2 regions of the Streptomyces sp. NPDC098781 genome follow, and region 1 is predicted to be linked to the other one. Evidence: riboswitches for the same ligand, from Rfam matches in the RefSeq annotation. Region 1 holds a riboswitch; the other holds the start of a gene.

Evidence for each region. A riboswitch is a leader RNA that binds a small molecule or an ion and turns the genes downstream of it on or off. The one in region 1 is predicted to bind cobalamin.
Region 2: linked by a shared signal. The riboswitch ahead of ACIQWG_RS30250 (energy-coupling factor ABC transporter permease) and the one ahead of ACIQWG_RS00475 (CoA-acylating methylmalonate-semialdehyde dehydrogenase) in region 1 are both predicted to bind cobalamin.

What each region holds. Positions count from the first base shown of each region.
Region 1 is NZ_JBIWAK010000001.1:92,775-100,106, reverse strand. Features, by position in the region: gene mmsB (3-hydroxyisobutyrate dehydrogenase) at 1-18, opposite strand, end outside; gene ACIQWG_RS00485 (enoyl-CoA hydratase/isomerase family protein) at 15-1,097, opposite strand; gene ACIQWG_RS00480 (acyl-CoA dehydrogenase family protein) at 1,094-2,242, opposite strand; gene ACIQWG_RS00475 (CoA-acylating methylmalonate-semialdehyde dehydrogenase) at 2,250-3,773, opposite strand; cobalamin riboswitch at 3,963-4,144, opposite strand; gene ACIQWG_RS00470 (ECF transporter S component) at 4,200-5,018, opposite strand; gene ACIQWG_RS00465 (ABC transporter ATP-binding protein) at 5,015-6,643, opposite strand; gene ACIQWG_RS00460 (energy-coupling factor transporter transmembrane component T) at 6,640-7,332, opposite strand, start outside.
Region 2 is NZ_JBIWAK010000008.1:208,854-216,185, forward strand. Features, by position in the region: gene ACIQWG_RS30230 (APC family permease) at 1-725, opposite strand, end outside; gene ACIQWG_RS30235 (energy-coupling factor ABC transporter ATP-binding protein) at 839-1,705, opposite strand; gene cbiQ (cobalt ECF transporter T component CbiQ) at 1,702-2,451, opposite strand; gene ACIQWG_RS30245 (energy-coupling factor ABC transporter substrate-binding protein) at 2,458-2,808, opposite strand; gene ACIQWG_RS30250 (energy-coupling factor ABC transporter permease) at 2,805-3,506, opposite strand; cobalamin riboswitch at 3,536-3,744, opposite strand; gene ACIQWG_RS30255 (M55 family metallopeptidase) at 3,823-4,656, shown strand; gene ACIQWG_RS30260 (M20/M25/M40 family metallo-hydrolase) at 4,649-5,953, shown strand; gene ACIQWG_RS30265 (prolyl oligopeptidase family serine peptidase) at 5,959-7,332, shown strand, end outside.

The sequences.
Region 1 (7,332 bases):
GGCTACGGTCCTGCTCACCACGGCACCTCCTGAGTGCTCTCGGGCCGGCGGTCGGCGAGTGAGAGCTCACGCTCGCCGAGCGGGGTGAAGAAGCGCTCCACGTCCGCCTCGGTGACCTCGGTGAAGGTGGCCGGGGTCCAGTGCGGGTCACGGTCCTTGTCGATGACCTGCGCGCGGATGCCCTCCACCAGGTCGGGGGCGGTGAGGCAGGCGACGGAGACGCGGTACTCCTGCTCCAGGACCCGCTCCAGGGGGCCCAGCCGGCGGGCGCGTCGGAGGGCGGCCAGGGTGACCTTGAGGGCGGTCGGCGACTTGGCGAGCAGGGACTCGGCGGCCTGCTTGGCCGCCGGGTCGCCGTGCCCGAGCAGGCGGTCGACGATCTCCTCGACGCTGTCCGCGGCGTAGCAGGCGTCGATCCAGGGCCGCTGGGCGGCGAGTTCACCCGGTGGAGCCTGACTCACATACCGGGCGAGAACGTCGTGCACGGGTTCCCGGGCCAGGTCCCGCAGGAGATCCGGGAGGCTCCCGGACGGCACGTGGTGGTCGGCGAGCCCGCACAGCAGGGCGTCCGCCGCCCGGACCTGGGTGCCGGTCAGGGCGAGGTGGGTGCCGAGTTCGCCGGGCGCGAGGGCGAGGAGGTAGGTGCCGCCGACGTCCGGCACGAATCCGATGCCGGTCTCCGGCATGGCGATCCGGGACCGTTCGGTGACCAGGCGGACGCTGCCGTGGGCGGAGACCCCGACGCCGCCGCCCATCACGATGCCGTCCATGACGGCGACGTACGGCTTCGGACAGCGCGCGATCCGGGCGTTGAGGTGGTACTCGTCGCGCCAGAACGCCGCCGACGCCGAGCCGTCCCCGTCCCGGGCGTCGTCGTGGATGGCACGGATGTCACCGCCCGCGCACAGGGCGCGCTCGCCCGCGCCGGTGATGACGACGGTCTCGACCGCCGGGTCGTGTTCCCACGCGGCCAGCGCCGCGTCGATGCGCCGCACCATGGCGTGGGTCAGGGCGTTGAGGGCTTTGGGCCGGTTGAGGGTGACGTACCCGGCGCGCCCCTCGGTGCGCGTCAGGACGTGGTCCTCGGTGTCGGTCATCCGAATGCCTCCGTCAGGCCGCGGGCCACGATGACGCGCATGATCTCGTTGGTTCCTTCCAGGATCTGGTGGACGCGCAGGTCACGGACGATCTTCTCGATGCCGTAGTCGCTCAGGTACCCGTAGCCGCCGTGCAGTTGGAGCGCGCGGTCGGCGACGGAGTAGCCGGTGTCGGTGGCGAAGCGCTTGGCCATCGCGCACAGGTACGGCGCCTGCGGGTCGCCTCGGTCGAGGGCCTGGGCGGCCTGGTGGACCAGGGCGCGGGCGGCCGTCAGCTCGGTCGCCATGTCGGCGAGCCGGAAGCGCAGCGCCTCGGAGTCCAGCAGCCGGGCGCCGAACGCCTCCCGGTCGGCGAGGTGGGCGAGGCTGCGGTCGAGGGCGCTGCGGGCGCCGCCGAGGGAGCAGGCGGCGATGCCGAGCCGGCCGCCGTTCAGGCCGCTCATGGCGATGCGGAAGCCGTCGCCCTCGGCGCCGAGCAGCCGGTCCGCGGGGACGCGGACACCGTCCAGGACGACCTGGCGGGTGGGCTGGGCGTTCCAGCCCATCTTGCGTTCGTTGGGGCCGAAGCCGATTCCCGGGTCGTCCTTGTCGACGAGGAACGCGCTGATGCCGTTCGGCCCGTCGAGGCCGGTGCGGGCCATCACGACATACAGCTGGGCGGCGCCGGCACCGGAGATGAACTGCTTCACGCCGGTCAGCACCCAGTGGTCGCCGTCGCGTACGGCGCGGGTGCGCAGGGCCGCGGCGTCGGAACCGGCGCCGGGTTCGGTGAGGCAGTAGCTCCCCAGGTCCTCCATGGCGCACAGGCGGGGCAGCCAGCGGTCACGCTGGGCGGTGTCGCCGTAGTGGTCGACCATCCAGGCGACCATGTTGTGGATGGAGAGATAGCCGGCGATGGACGGACAGCCGGAGGCGAGCGTCTCGAAGACGAGGACGCCGTCGGCACGGGAGAGCCCGGAGCCGCCCGACTCCTCGCGGACGTACACCCCACCGAGGCCGAGCCCGGCGGCCTTGCGCAGCACGTCGACCGGGAAGTGCTTGTCCCGGTCCCAGTCGAGGGCGTGCGGGGCGAGATGGTCCTGGGCGAAGTCCAGGGTGGTCTCGACGAGGGCCTGCTGGTCCTCGGTGAGCGAAGCGGTGGTCATGACGCGATCACCCCATGGTCGGGATCGTGAAACTGGCGCCCTCGCGCAGACCCTCGGGCCAGCGCGAGGTGACCGTCTTCGTACGGGTGTAGAAGCGGATGGCGTCCGGCCCGTGCTGGTTGAGGTCGCCGAAGCCGGAGCGCTTCCAGCCGCCGAAGGTGTGGTAGGCGACTGGTACCGGGATGGGTACGTTGACGCCGACCATGCCGGTGTCGACACGGCGGGTGAAGTCGCGGGCGGTGTCCCCGTCCCGGGTGAAGATCGCCACGCCGTTGCCGTAGGTGTGCTCGCTGGGCAGGCGCAGGGCCTCCTCGTAGTCGGCGGCGCGGACGACGGACAGGACCGGGCCGAAGATCTCCTCCCGGTAGATGCGCATGGCCGGGGTGACCCGGTCGAACAGGGACGCGCCGGCGAAGAAGCCGCCCTCGTGCCCGGGGAGGGTGAAGTCCCGTCCGTCGACGACGAGTTCGGCGCCCTCCTCGACTCCGAGGTCGACGTAGGAGCGGACCCGGTCGACGGCGTCCCGGCCGACCAGCGGGCCGAAGTCGGCGTCCGGGTCGTCGCTGCGGCCGATGCGCAGTGCGGCGATGCGCTCCTTGAGCCGGGCGACCAGGGCATCGGCGGTGGCCTCCCCGACCGGTACGGCCACCGAGATCGCCATGCAGCGTTCGCCCGCCGAGCCGTATCCGGCGCCGATCAGCGCGTCCACGGCCTGGTCCAGATCGGCGTCCGGCATCACGATCATGTGGTTCTTGGCGCCGCCGAAGCACTGGGCGCGCTTGCCGTGGGCGGCCGCGGTCGCGTAGACGTGCGCGGCGATCGGCGTGGAGCCGACGAAGCCGAGGGCGGCGACGCGCGGGTCCTCGAGGAGGGTGTCGACGGCTTCCCGGTCGCCGTTGACGACGTTGAGCACGCCGGGCGGCAGCCCGGCCTCCAGGAAGAGTTCCGCGAGGCGGAGCGGCACGGACGGGTCGCGTTCGGAGGGCTTGAGGATGAAGGCGTTGCCGCAGGCCAGCGCCGGGGCGGCCTTCCACAGGGGGATCATCGCCGGGAAGTTGAAGGGGGTGATCCCGGCGACCACGCCGAGCGGCGAGCGCAGCGAGTGCACGTCGATGCCCGTGCCCGCGTTGTCGGTGAACTCGCCCTTGAGCAGGTGCGGGATGCCGGCGGCGAACTCGACGACTTCCAGGCCGCGTTGGAGGTCACCATGCGCGTCGGCCACGGTCTTGCCGTGCTCGGCGGACAGCAGCCGGGCCAGCGCGTCCTTCTCCTGCTCGACGAGTTGGAGGAAACGCATCAGCACGCGGGCGCGGCGCTGCGGGTTCCAGGCGGCCCACGCGTGCTGTGCCTCGGCCGCGTCGGCGATGGCCGCCTCGGTCTCGGCGCGGCTCGCCAGCGGTACGCGGGCCTGGACGCGGCCGGTGTTGGGGTCGTACACGTCGCCGTGGTTCCCCGACGTTCCCGGGGTGTGCTTGCCGCCGATGAAGTGGGTCAACTCGCGCACGTCGGCGCGGTCTTGTTCGCGGACCATCGATGCCTGCTCTCGTCAGGTGGGATCCGGGGACGGCACGCCTGGCCGGCACCCTCAGGACGCTCGTGGCGTCGGGGTGCGGGGCGGCGTGAGATCGCGTATGGCTCGAAGCCCGTCAGGGAGCGAGGGGTTCGCCAGGGTCGTGGGTGCGCACCGGTGCCATGCGTGTCTGCTCCATCCTCGTGGACAACACGGAACAAATCCCACGGCCGGTATCCTGACTCCCGGATCGGCGCGCGCCGTCCGCCTTCCCGACATCCAGCTCGTCAGTGGCGTAACGCTCGACGGCGTACTCCCCGGTCACAGTGGCGGGACCGCGCCGGACTCACACCGGCTTCCCTGCACCGCGGGCCTTCTCCCACGAATATATAGTTGGACGTCCTAGTAAATCCAGCCCTCGCAGGTATGCGATGACGTCATCGCAGGTCAGCGTCGGTCGGAGGGAGCCGTTCGGGGGTCCGCGAAACGTACGGGCGCGCGGAATCGCGCCTTGCGCGCGGCCCTTCGGAAGGTGGTGAGCACCGCCGGACCGGCGAGCATGACGCACACGAAGTTGGTGACCGCCCGGCCGGTGTCCCAGCCCAGCGAGGTGGCGATGTCGAAGGCGACGTAGCGCTGCCACTGCTCGGTGAACGGCAGACCCGGCAGGTAGGCGATGGAGCTGTTCGGGTCGAGCGAGAACGGCCAGAAGGACAGATTCAGCAGAAAGCCGAAGAGATAGCCCGACAGCGAGCCGTACAAGGCGAGCAGCAACACCTCACGACGGCCCGTCGCACGGGGCAGGAATCCGGCGAGCATCCCGACGAACGCGCAGCCGAACATCTGGTACGGCATCCAGGGCCCGACTCCGCCGGTGATGAGCGCGGAGGTGAACAGCGAGGTGCAGCCCAGGGTGAAGCCGAAGCCGGGACCGTAGACGCGGCCGGCGAGGACAAGGACGAAGAAGACGGTCTCGATGCCGGCGGTTCCGGCGCCGAGCGGGCGCAGGGCGGCGTTGACGGCGGACAGCACCCCGAGCATGGCCAGCGCCTTGGAGTCGATGCCTCCCTCGGCGATCTCGGAGAGGATGACGCACAGGACGAGCACCAGCAGCACGCCGAAGATCAGCGGCGGGGCGTAGTTCGAGCCGAACTTGCCCGGCGCGACGACGAACGGCCAGAAGAACGCGACCAGTCCGAGGAACGCGGCGAGCGTCATGACGACGCCGGCGCGGGCAGTCAGCCGGATGGCGGCGGCGTGCGTCATGGCAGCTCCCCGCGGACCTGGTCGACGGTCAGATACGGCAGTGGCGCGAGGATCTTGGTGGTCTGCGGGGCGAACACCGGCGAGGCGACGATGACTTCGGTGGTCGGACCGTCGGCGACGACGTCTCCCTCGGCCATGACGACGACCCGGCCGGCCGCGCGGGCGGCGAACTCGACGTCGTGGGTGGAGATGACGACCGCCCGGCCTTCCGCCGCCAGGGCGTCGACGATGGCGATCAGTTCCGTCTTCGCGCGGTAGTCCAGACCGCGGGTGGGCTCGTCCAGCAGCACGACCCTGGGCGCGGCGGAGAGCTGGATGGCGAGGACCAGTGCCAGCTTCTGCCCCTCCGACAGGTCGCGGGGGTGCGTGGCGTCGTCGATGCCGGGCGCGAGCCGGTCCAGCAGGCCACGCACCGGCGACTCGGTGCCGGACTCGGCGTCCGCCTGGTCGAGTTCGGCCTTGACACTCTCCAGATAGAGCAGATCGGCCGGGGTCTGCGGGACCAGTCCGACGAGCGTGCGCGCCTGCGCCGCGGGCACCGTGTGCGGATCGGTCCCGCCGCCCGCCCCGGCACTCCCCGCGCTCACCCCGACCTTCCCGGCGCTGCGCCGCCCCGCCCCCTGGAGAGCCCACAGCAGGGACGACTTCCCCGAGCCGTTGCGGCCCATCAACGCCGTCACCTCGCCCGTGTGCAGATCGAGATCGACCTCGCGCACGGCGGCCACGCCCTTGTACGCGACCGTGACGCCGCGCGCGGTCAGCAGCCGGGTGCGATCCCCGGCCGGCTGCGGGCGGACCGGTGCCGGCTCGTGCCCGGCCAGCCGCGCCCGCAGAGGTGCCGCGGCACGGCGGGCGTCGCGGATGGACAGCGGCAGCGGGGACCAGCCCGCGGCTCGGCCCAGCTCGACGATCGGGGGCGCGATGTCCGACGTACGCAGGATGTCGGCCGGCGGTCCGCTCACGACCCGGCCGCCGCCCGGCAGATGGACGATCCGGTCGGCGTACTGGACGACCCGTTCCAGGCGGTGCTCGGCCATCAGGACGGTGACGCCCAGGTCGTGGACGAGCCGGGTGACGGCCGCCAGGACCTCCTCGGCGGCCGTCGGGTCCAGCGCCGACGTCGGCTCGTCCAGCACCAGGACCCGCGGATGCGCGGTGAGGACCGAGCCGATGGCGACGCGCTGCTGCTGGCCGCCGGAGAGTTCGTACAGGGCGCGGTGGCGCAGATCGGCGAGGCCGAGCAGGTCGAGCGTCTCCTCGACACGCTTGCGCATGGTCGCCGGAGGAATCGCCAACTGCTCCATCGCGTACGCGAGTTCCTCCTCGACGGTGTCGGTGACGAACCCGTCGATCGGGTCCTGGCCGACCACGCCGACCACGTCGGCCAGTTCGCGGGGCGGGTGGTGGGCGGTGTCACGGCCGTCGACGGTGACCCTGCCGTACAGGGTGCCGCCGGTGAAGTGCGGGACGAGGCCGTTCACGGCGCCGAGCAGGGTGGACTTGCCGACACCGGTGTGACCGACGACCAGGCACAGCTCGCCCTCCTCGACCGTGAGGTTCACGTCGCGCAGGGCGGGCCCGTACGTGTCGTCGTACTGGATGGTGACCTGGTCGAAGGTGATCACTCGGGTTCGGCTTTCGTGGCGGGCCGGTGCGGGCCGGGCGGCGGGGACAGCAGGCCGGCGGTCCCGGCGAGCAGGATGGCGGCGGTCGGCACCAGGGGCAGGGTGGGCCAGGTCAGCGGATAGAAGGAGGGGTTGAGTGCGGCCGGGTCGTAGCCGAGGTTGGCGAGCAGCAGGACCGCCGCGAGCAGACCGCTGCCGGCGACCGCCCACTCCGGCAGGCGCCAGGGGTCGGGCCGGTAGCTGGTGCGGGTGACCCGACGGCCGCCGAGCCGTAGACCGGCCACGCACAGCAGCGCCCCGCAGCCCATGGCGGGCAGGCCCAGGAAGGCGGGCGCCGTCGCGTCCAGCAGGCCGTACGCGCCGGCACACAGCCCGCACATGCCGAGCAGCATCAGCGCCCCGGTCGCCCGGCGGGAGCGGCGGGTGGCGGTGCCGGCCCGGCCGTAGCCGCGCGAGTCCATGGCTGCGGCCAGCCGCAGGGAGCGTTCCAGAGCGTCCTCCAGCACGGGGACGACGATGCCGCGCAGGGCCCGGCGGCCCTTGGTGCGCCCGGCTCGCAGCTTCCGAGCCCGAGCGACCCGCTGGACACTGTGCACCAGCTGCGGGGCGACGCTCAGCGCGACCGTGACGGCCACCCCGAGTTCGTACAGCGCACCGGGCAGGACGCGCAGCGCACGCTTGGGGTTGGC
Region 2 (7,332 bases), on a different contig from region 1:
GCCGAGTTCTCGACCTCCTCGGTGAGGTTGACCGCCGATTCCCAGCCCCAGTAGATGAACACGCCCAGCAGCAGACCCGCCGTCAGCTCGGCGCCTCCCGCGCCGAAGGGGTCGAGCCAGCCGATCTCCGGATCGACGGAGTCGAGGGTGCCGGTGTCGGCGTAGACCCGGTAGAGCGCCACCACGGCGAACGCCAGCAGACAGGCGACCTGCGCGAGGATGAGGGTGTTCTGCACCCGGGCCGACACCTCGGTGCCGATGACACACACCGCCGTCATCACCAGGATGACCAGCACCGTCAGCAGCTGGCGGACGAATTCGTTGTCCACCCAGCTGTCGAGCCCGACGGCGAGCAGGAAGAAGGTCACCGCCACGTCCGCCAGCGAGCCGACGACCAGGACGCCGGTCATCGCGATGGCCCACCCGCCGAGCCAGCCCGCCCACGGGCCCATCGCCCGGGTGACCCACGAGAAGGTCGTCCCGCAGTCCTGGTCGACCTTGTTGAGGTAGTAGAACGCCGACGCGATCAGCAGCATCGGGACGAAGGACGCGAGCATGACGCCCGGTGCGTAGACGCCCACCAGGGCAACGACCGGTCCGATGGCCGCGGCCAGCGAGTACGCGGGCGAGGTGGCGTTGAGGCCGATCACGAGTGCGTCGAGGAACCCGATCGCGTCGGCCTTCAGCCCTTCGGGCGGGCGGGTGTCCATGGTGCCGTCGGCCATGCTGCCTCACTTCGGTCGCTCGTGACCTCATGAAACAGGCAACCGTGTGGACCGCCCCGCCTTTGCTGCGCGGTCGCGGAAGACATCACCCGTGTGCCCAACGGCGACCCGTCTCAGCCGTCGGCCGGGAGCGCGCGCGTGGTGTGCGCCGGCGTCAGGGCCGCGAGCTCCTCCGCGTCGCGTGGACCGGGCGCCGTGTCGTCCAGCAGCCCCTGTGCGCGCAGCAGCCGGGTCGCCGCCACGCCCCAGGGCAGCCGCAGGCCGGCCTGCCGGAGGAGGTCGGTGCGGGCCAGCATCGCCGGCGCCGGACCGGTGCGCACGCCGGACGGGGTCAGCAGCGCCGCGTCGTCGGCCCACCGCAGGGCGAGGTCGACGTCATGGGTGGCCATCACCACCGTCGTGCCGCCCGCGCGCAGCTGGTCGAGGGTGGCGAGCAGGCGCTCCTGGCCGTCGGGGTCGAGCCCGGCGGTCGGTTCGTCGAGGATCAGCACGCGCGGACGCATGGCGACCGCCCCGGCGATGGCGGTGCGCTTGCGCTGCCCGTACGACAGCAGATGCGTGGGCCGGTCGGCCAGCGCGCTGATGTCCAGGGCGGCGAGCGCCTCGTCGACCCGTGCCCGTACCTCGGCGTCGGGCAGACCCAGGTTCAGCGGGCCGAAGGAGACGTCCTGGGCGACGGACGCGGCGAACAGCTGGTCGTCGGGGTCCTGCACCACCAGCTGGACGGTCGTCCTGAGCCGGGTCAGCCCCTTGCGGTGGTACGTGACCGGCGCACCCTCCACCGTCAACCGGCCCGCGTGCGGCCGGAGCCCGCCGCTGAGCAGCCGCATCAGCGTGGTCTTGCCACTGCCGTTGCGGCCCAGCAGCGCCAGCGCGCGCCCCTCGGACACGTCGAAGTCGAGGCCGCTGAGTACGACGGGGCCGTCCTCGTAGGCGTAGGAGGCGCCTCGCAGGGCGACCAGGGCGGTGGGCTCGCTCATGGCAGGGCCTTCTCCAGTACGAGAGTGAGGGCGACCAGCGCCGCGAGCAGCACGCAACTGGCGGCCGTGAAGGGGACGGAGACCCGGGCCCGCGGCACCAGGACGCGCAGCGTGCCGTCGTAGCCGCGCCCGGCGAGCCCGGCCTGGAGCCGGGTGGCCCGGTCGAACGCCCGCACGAAGGCAGTGGCGCCGAGCCCGGCGAGCGAGCGCCACTCGGCGGCCCGGCCGGTGTGCCCGAGGCGCGCGGCCTGGGCCTCCCGGATGCGCCGCACCGAGTCGAGGAGCAGGAAGCTCATGCGGTACGTCACGAGGGCGACGTCGACCACGGGTGCGGGCACCCCCGCCTTCACCAGCCGGGGGAGCAGGTCGGACATCGGCGTGGTGAACGCGAACAGCAGCACGCCGAGGGAGGCGGCCGAGGTCCGCAGCAGCAGTTCCCCGGCCCGCAGCCCACCGTCGTCGGCGAGGGACACGAAGCCCTCCGGGCCGCCGACCTGGACCAGCAGGGTGGCCGCGCCGGTCACGCAGAAACCGAGCGGCACCCGGTAGGCGCGCCACAGCCGGCGCGCGGGAACGCCCGCCGGGCCCAGCAGCACCGCGAGCGCGGTGACCAGGACCAGCGCGGCGCCCGGCCAGGGCGGCAGCGAGATCGCGAGGACGGTGAGACCGAGCCCGAGCACGGCCTTGTCCACGGGGTGACGGCGGCGCCAGCGACTGCTGTGCGCCGCCGCGTCGATCGGCAGCATGATGCGTCAGACCTTGTCGGCCTTCGGCTCCTCGCCGGCCGGTGCCTGCTCCAGCGCCCGCTCCTCGCCCTGCCGCCGTCCCCGGTGCAGCCCGAAGTAGTAGGCGAGAACACCGGCGCCGAGGGCCGCCTGGACCGCGAACAGCGCCGACTCGATCTCGCCGGAAGGCGGCTCGTACAGCGGTGTGAACCAGGGCTCGTAGTCCGGCTCGATCTCGGTGATCGCGGTCTCCGCCTCGGCGTCGGCGCCCGCGAACGGCTCCTCCTTGTGGTCGCCGAGACCGAGTGCCAGGGGCAGCACGGCCAGCGCGGCCACCACGAGCAGCAGCAGAAGGTTGATCTTCGTGTTCTTCTTCATCGGGCCACGGCCTCCGTCTCGGTGCGGGTCCGCTTGCCGGCGAGGAGCACGCCCAGCCGGGTCAGTTCGCCCTTGCTGGACTGCACCAGCAGCCGCATCACGAGCACCGTGAGCAGGCCCTCGCTCACCGCGAGCGGGATCTGGGTGACGGCGAAGATGGAGCCGAACTTGCCGAGCGCGCCGAGGAAGCCGCTGCTCGGGTCGGGGAAGGCGAGCGCCAGCTGGACGCTGGTCACGCAGTAGGTGGACAGGTCGGCGACGAACGCCCCGAAGAACACGGCGACCATCAGTGGCACGTCGTAGCGCCGCAGCAGTTTGTAGATCGCGTACCCGGCCCAGGGTCCGACGATCGCCATCGAGAAGACGTTGGCGCCGAGCGTGGTCAGGCCGCCGTGCGCGAGCAGCAGCGCCTGGAAGAGCAGGGTGATGGTGCCCAGGACCGCCATGATCGGCGGCCGGAAGAGGATGGCGCCCAGTCCGGTGCCGGTGGGATGCGAGCAGCTGCCGGTCACCGACGGCAGCTTCAGGGCGGACAGGACGAACGTGAAGGCTCCGGAGGCGCCGAGGAGCAGCGTGCTCTCGGGGTGCTCCCTGACCTCACGGGTGAGTGAACGGACTCCGTGGACGACGAACGGAGCGGACGCGACGCCCCAGGCGACCGCGTGCGCCGGCGGGAGGAAACCCTCGGCTATGTGCATGGCTCAGCAGACCCTCTCCAGCACCTCGTGGATGGTTGACGCGCCTTGGCCGGTCTCCTGGCTGACGGGTACCACACGCCCGTGCTCCGCCTTCCCGGGTCCGAGGACCCAGTGGCTTGCCCGTGCGGGCTGGAGCCGGACTTCCCGATTCACAGTGGCGAGGGCCGCACCGGCATCACACCGGATTTCCCGTTCACCAAGGCGTGGTGACAGTAGTGCCCGGACACAGTGGCTGACAAGCACGCCTCGGCGGCGTGAAAGCGGCGTTCGTCCGCTTCGTGGCGGGTTCCGGCGCGGGCGCGTAACGTGACGGAGCATGAAGATCCTCATCAGCGCCGACATGGAGGGCGCCACCGGTGTGACCTGGCCGGCGGACGTTCTGCCCGGCACGCCGCAGTGGGAGCGGTGCCGGGGGATGTTCACCTCGGACGTCAATGCCGCGGTAAGGGGATTCTTCGACGGCGGCGCCGACGACGTCGTCATCAATGAGGCGCACTGGACCATGCGCAATCTGCTGCTCGAACGGCTCGACGAGCGGGCCGAGATGCTCACCGGCCGGCACAAGTCGCTGTCCATGGTCGAGGGCGTCCAGCACGGCGACGTGGACGGCATCGCGTTCGTCGGCTACCACGCCGGCGCCGGCATGGAAGGTGTCCTCGCCCACACCTACCTGGCGAACTCGATCACAGGGGTGTGGCTGAACGACGTACGGGCGAGCGAGGGGCTGCTCAACGCGCACGTCGTCGCGGAGTACGGCGTGCCCGTCGTCCTCGTCACCGGCGACGACGTGGCCTGCGAGGACGCGCTGGGATATGCGCCCGAGGCACTGAAGGTCGCTGTCAAGGACCATGTCTCGCGGTACGCCGCCGTGTGCCGTACGCCGGCCAGGACCGCCGCCGACATCCGCGCGGCGGCGAAGGAGGCGGCCGGGCTGGCGGTCCGTCAGCAGCCGGTACACGGTGGCCCGTTCACCGTGGCCGTGGAGTTCGACGCCGAGCACCTCGCGATGGCCGCCACCGTCGTCCCGGGCGTCGAACGTATCGGCGAGCGAAAGGTGGCGTACACCAGCGAGCGTATGTACGAGGGAATCCGTACCTTCAAGGCGGTCACCACGATCGTCTCGGCCGCGGTGGAGGAGCAGTATGGCTGACGGGCAGGCGCTGGACGAGGTCGTTACGTTCACTTCCGACCTCATTCGCATCGACACGACCAATCGCGGGGGCGGCGACTGCCAGGAGCGCCCCGCCGCCGAGTACGCCGCCGCGCGGCTGGCGGAGGCGGGCCTGGAGCCCACCCTGCTGGAGCGCGTCAAGGGCCGCACGAACGTGGTCGCCCGCGTCGAGGGAACCGACCCCTCGGCGGACGCGCTGCTCGTCCATGGTCATCTGGACGTGGTGCCCGCGTGGGCTGACGAGTGGAGCGTGCACCCCTTCTCCGGGGAGATCCGCGACGGCGTCGTGTGGGGCCGGGGCGCCGTCGACATGAAGAACATGGACGCGATGATCCTCTCCGTCGTGCGGGCCTGGGCGCGCGAGGGCCTACGGCCCCGCCGGGACGTCGTGATCGCGTTCACCGCCGACGAGGAGGCGAGCGCCGCGGACGGCTCCGGCTTTCTCGCGGACCGGCACGCCGCGCTGTTCGAGGGCTGCACCGAGGGCATCGGCGAGTCGGGCGCGTTCACCGTCCACGACGGCAGCGGGCGGCAGATCTACCCCCTCGCGGCCGGAGAGCGCGGCACCGGCTGGCTGAAGCTCACGGCACGCGGGCGGGCCGCGCACGGCTCCCGGCCCAACCGGGAGAACGCGGTGACCCGCATCGCCGCCGCCGTCACCCGGATCGGCGCCCACGAGTGGCCGGTCCGCCTGACCCCCACGGTCCGCGCCGCCCTCGTCGAACTCGCCGCGCTGCACGGCCTCGACGCCGACCTCGACGACGTGGACGGACTGCTGGAGAAGCTCGGCCCGGCGGCCAAGCTCGTGGAGGCCACCGTCCGCAACAGCGCCAACCCGACCATGCTGGACGCCGGTTACAAGGTCAACGTGATCCCGGGGGAGGCCGTGGCCCACGTCGACGGCCGGTTCCTGCCCGGCTTCGAGGACGAGTTCCGCGCGACCATCGACGAACTGACCGGCCCGGACGTCGACTGGGAGTTCCACCACCGCGAAGTGGCCCTCCAGTCACCGCTCGACTCGCCGACGTACGCAAAGATGCGCGCCGCCGTCGAGGAGTTCGCGCCCGAGGGGCACACGGTGCCGTACTGCATGCCCGGCGGCACCGACGCCAAGCAGTTCTCGCGGCTCGGCATCACCGGTTACGGCTTCTCACCGCTGCGGCTGCCGGAGGGCTACGACTACGGGGCCATGTTCCACGGCGTCGACGAACGGGTGCCGGTCGAGGCACTGCACTTCGGTGTGCGGGTACTCGACCGCTTTCTGCGCACGGCCTGACCGGAGTGGGGGAGACAGTGCGGACGCTGGCGTACGGTTCCTGGCCCTCGCCCATCGACGCCGCCGTCGCCGCGGCGCACGACGGGCGGCCCGAGTACGTCGGGTTCGTGGGTGACGAGGCGTGGTGGATCGAGCCGCGGCCCACGGAGGCCGGACGGCGCACGCTGGTACGGCGCGGCGCCGACGGCACCGAGGAGTCCGTCCTGCCCCCGCCGTGGAACGTGCGCAGCCGGGTCGTCGAGTACGGCGGGCAGCCGTGGGCCGGTGCGATGGTCGACGGCCGCCCGCTCGTCGTCTTCGTCGACTTCGCCGATCAGCGCCTGCACCGGTACGAGGAGGGCGGCGAGCCGCGTCCGCTCACTCCCGTGTCCGAGGTGGGCGGCGGACTGCGCTGGGTGGAGCCGCAGTTGCGGCTCGACCTCGGTGAAGTGTGGTGCGTGCTGGAGGAGTTCACGGGGGAGGGGCCGACGGATGTGCGGCGCGTCCTGGCCGCGGTCCCGCTGGACGGCTCGGCGGCCGAGGACCGGGACGCCGTACGCGAACTCACCGACGACCGGTACCGGTTCGTCACCGGGGCGCGGATCTCGCCGGACGGACGGCGCGCGGCATGGCTCGCCTGGGACCATCCCCGGATGCCGTGGGACGGCACGGAACTGCTGGTCGCCGATGTCGGCGCCGACGGCAGCCTGGCCGGCCGGCGGATCGTCGCCGGTGGGCCGCGGGAGTCGATCGCCCAGGTCGACTGGTCGGCCGACGGCCGGCTGCTGTACACCAGCGACCGCGGCGGCTGGTGGAACCTGTACCGGGACGGCGAACCCCTCTGCCCGCGCGAGGAGGAGTTCGGCGGCCCGCTGTGGAAACTGGGGCTGCGCTGGTTCGCCCCGCTGGCGAGCGGACTCGTGGCGGTGGTGCACGGCCGCGGCTCGACGGCCCTCGGGATCCTCGACCCCGAGACCGGCGAGATCGTCGACGCGGCCGGCCCCTGGACCGAGTTCGCGCCCACGCTCGCGGTGCACGGCGACCGGGTGATCGCCGTCGGCGCGAGTCCGCGCAGCGCCTACGAGGTGGTCGAGCTGGACACCTGCACCGGACGGTCCCGGGTGGTCGGGGCCGCGCACGACGACGCGGTGGACCCCGCCTACTACCCCGAGCCGCAGATCCGCACCTTCACCGGTCCCGCCGGCGACGACATCCACGCGCACATCTACCCGCCGCACCACCCCGGTTGCGTCGCCCCCGCCGACACCCCGCCGCCGTACGTCATTTGGGCGCACGGCGGCCCCACCGACCGGGCGCCCCTCGTGCTCGACCTGGCCATCGCCTACTTCACCTCGCGCGGCATCGGCGTCGCCGAGGTCAACTACGGCGGCTCCAGCGGG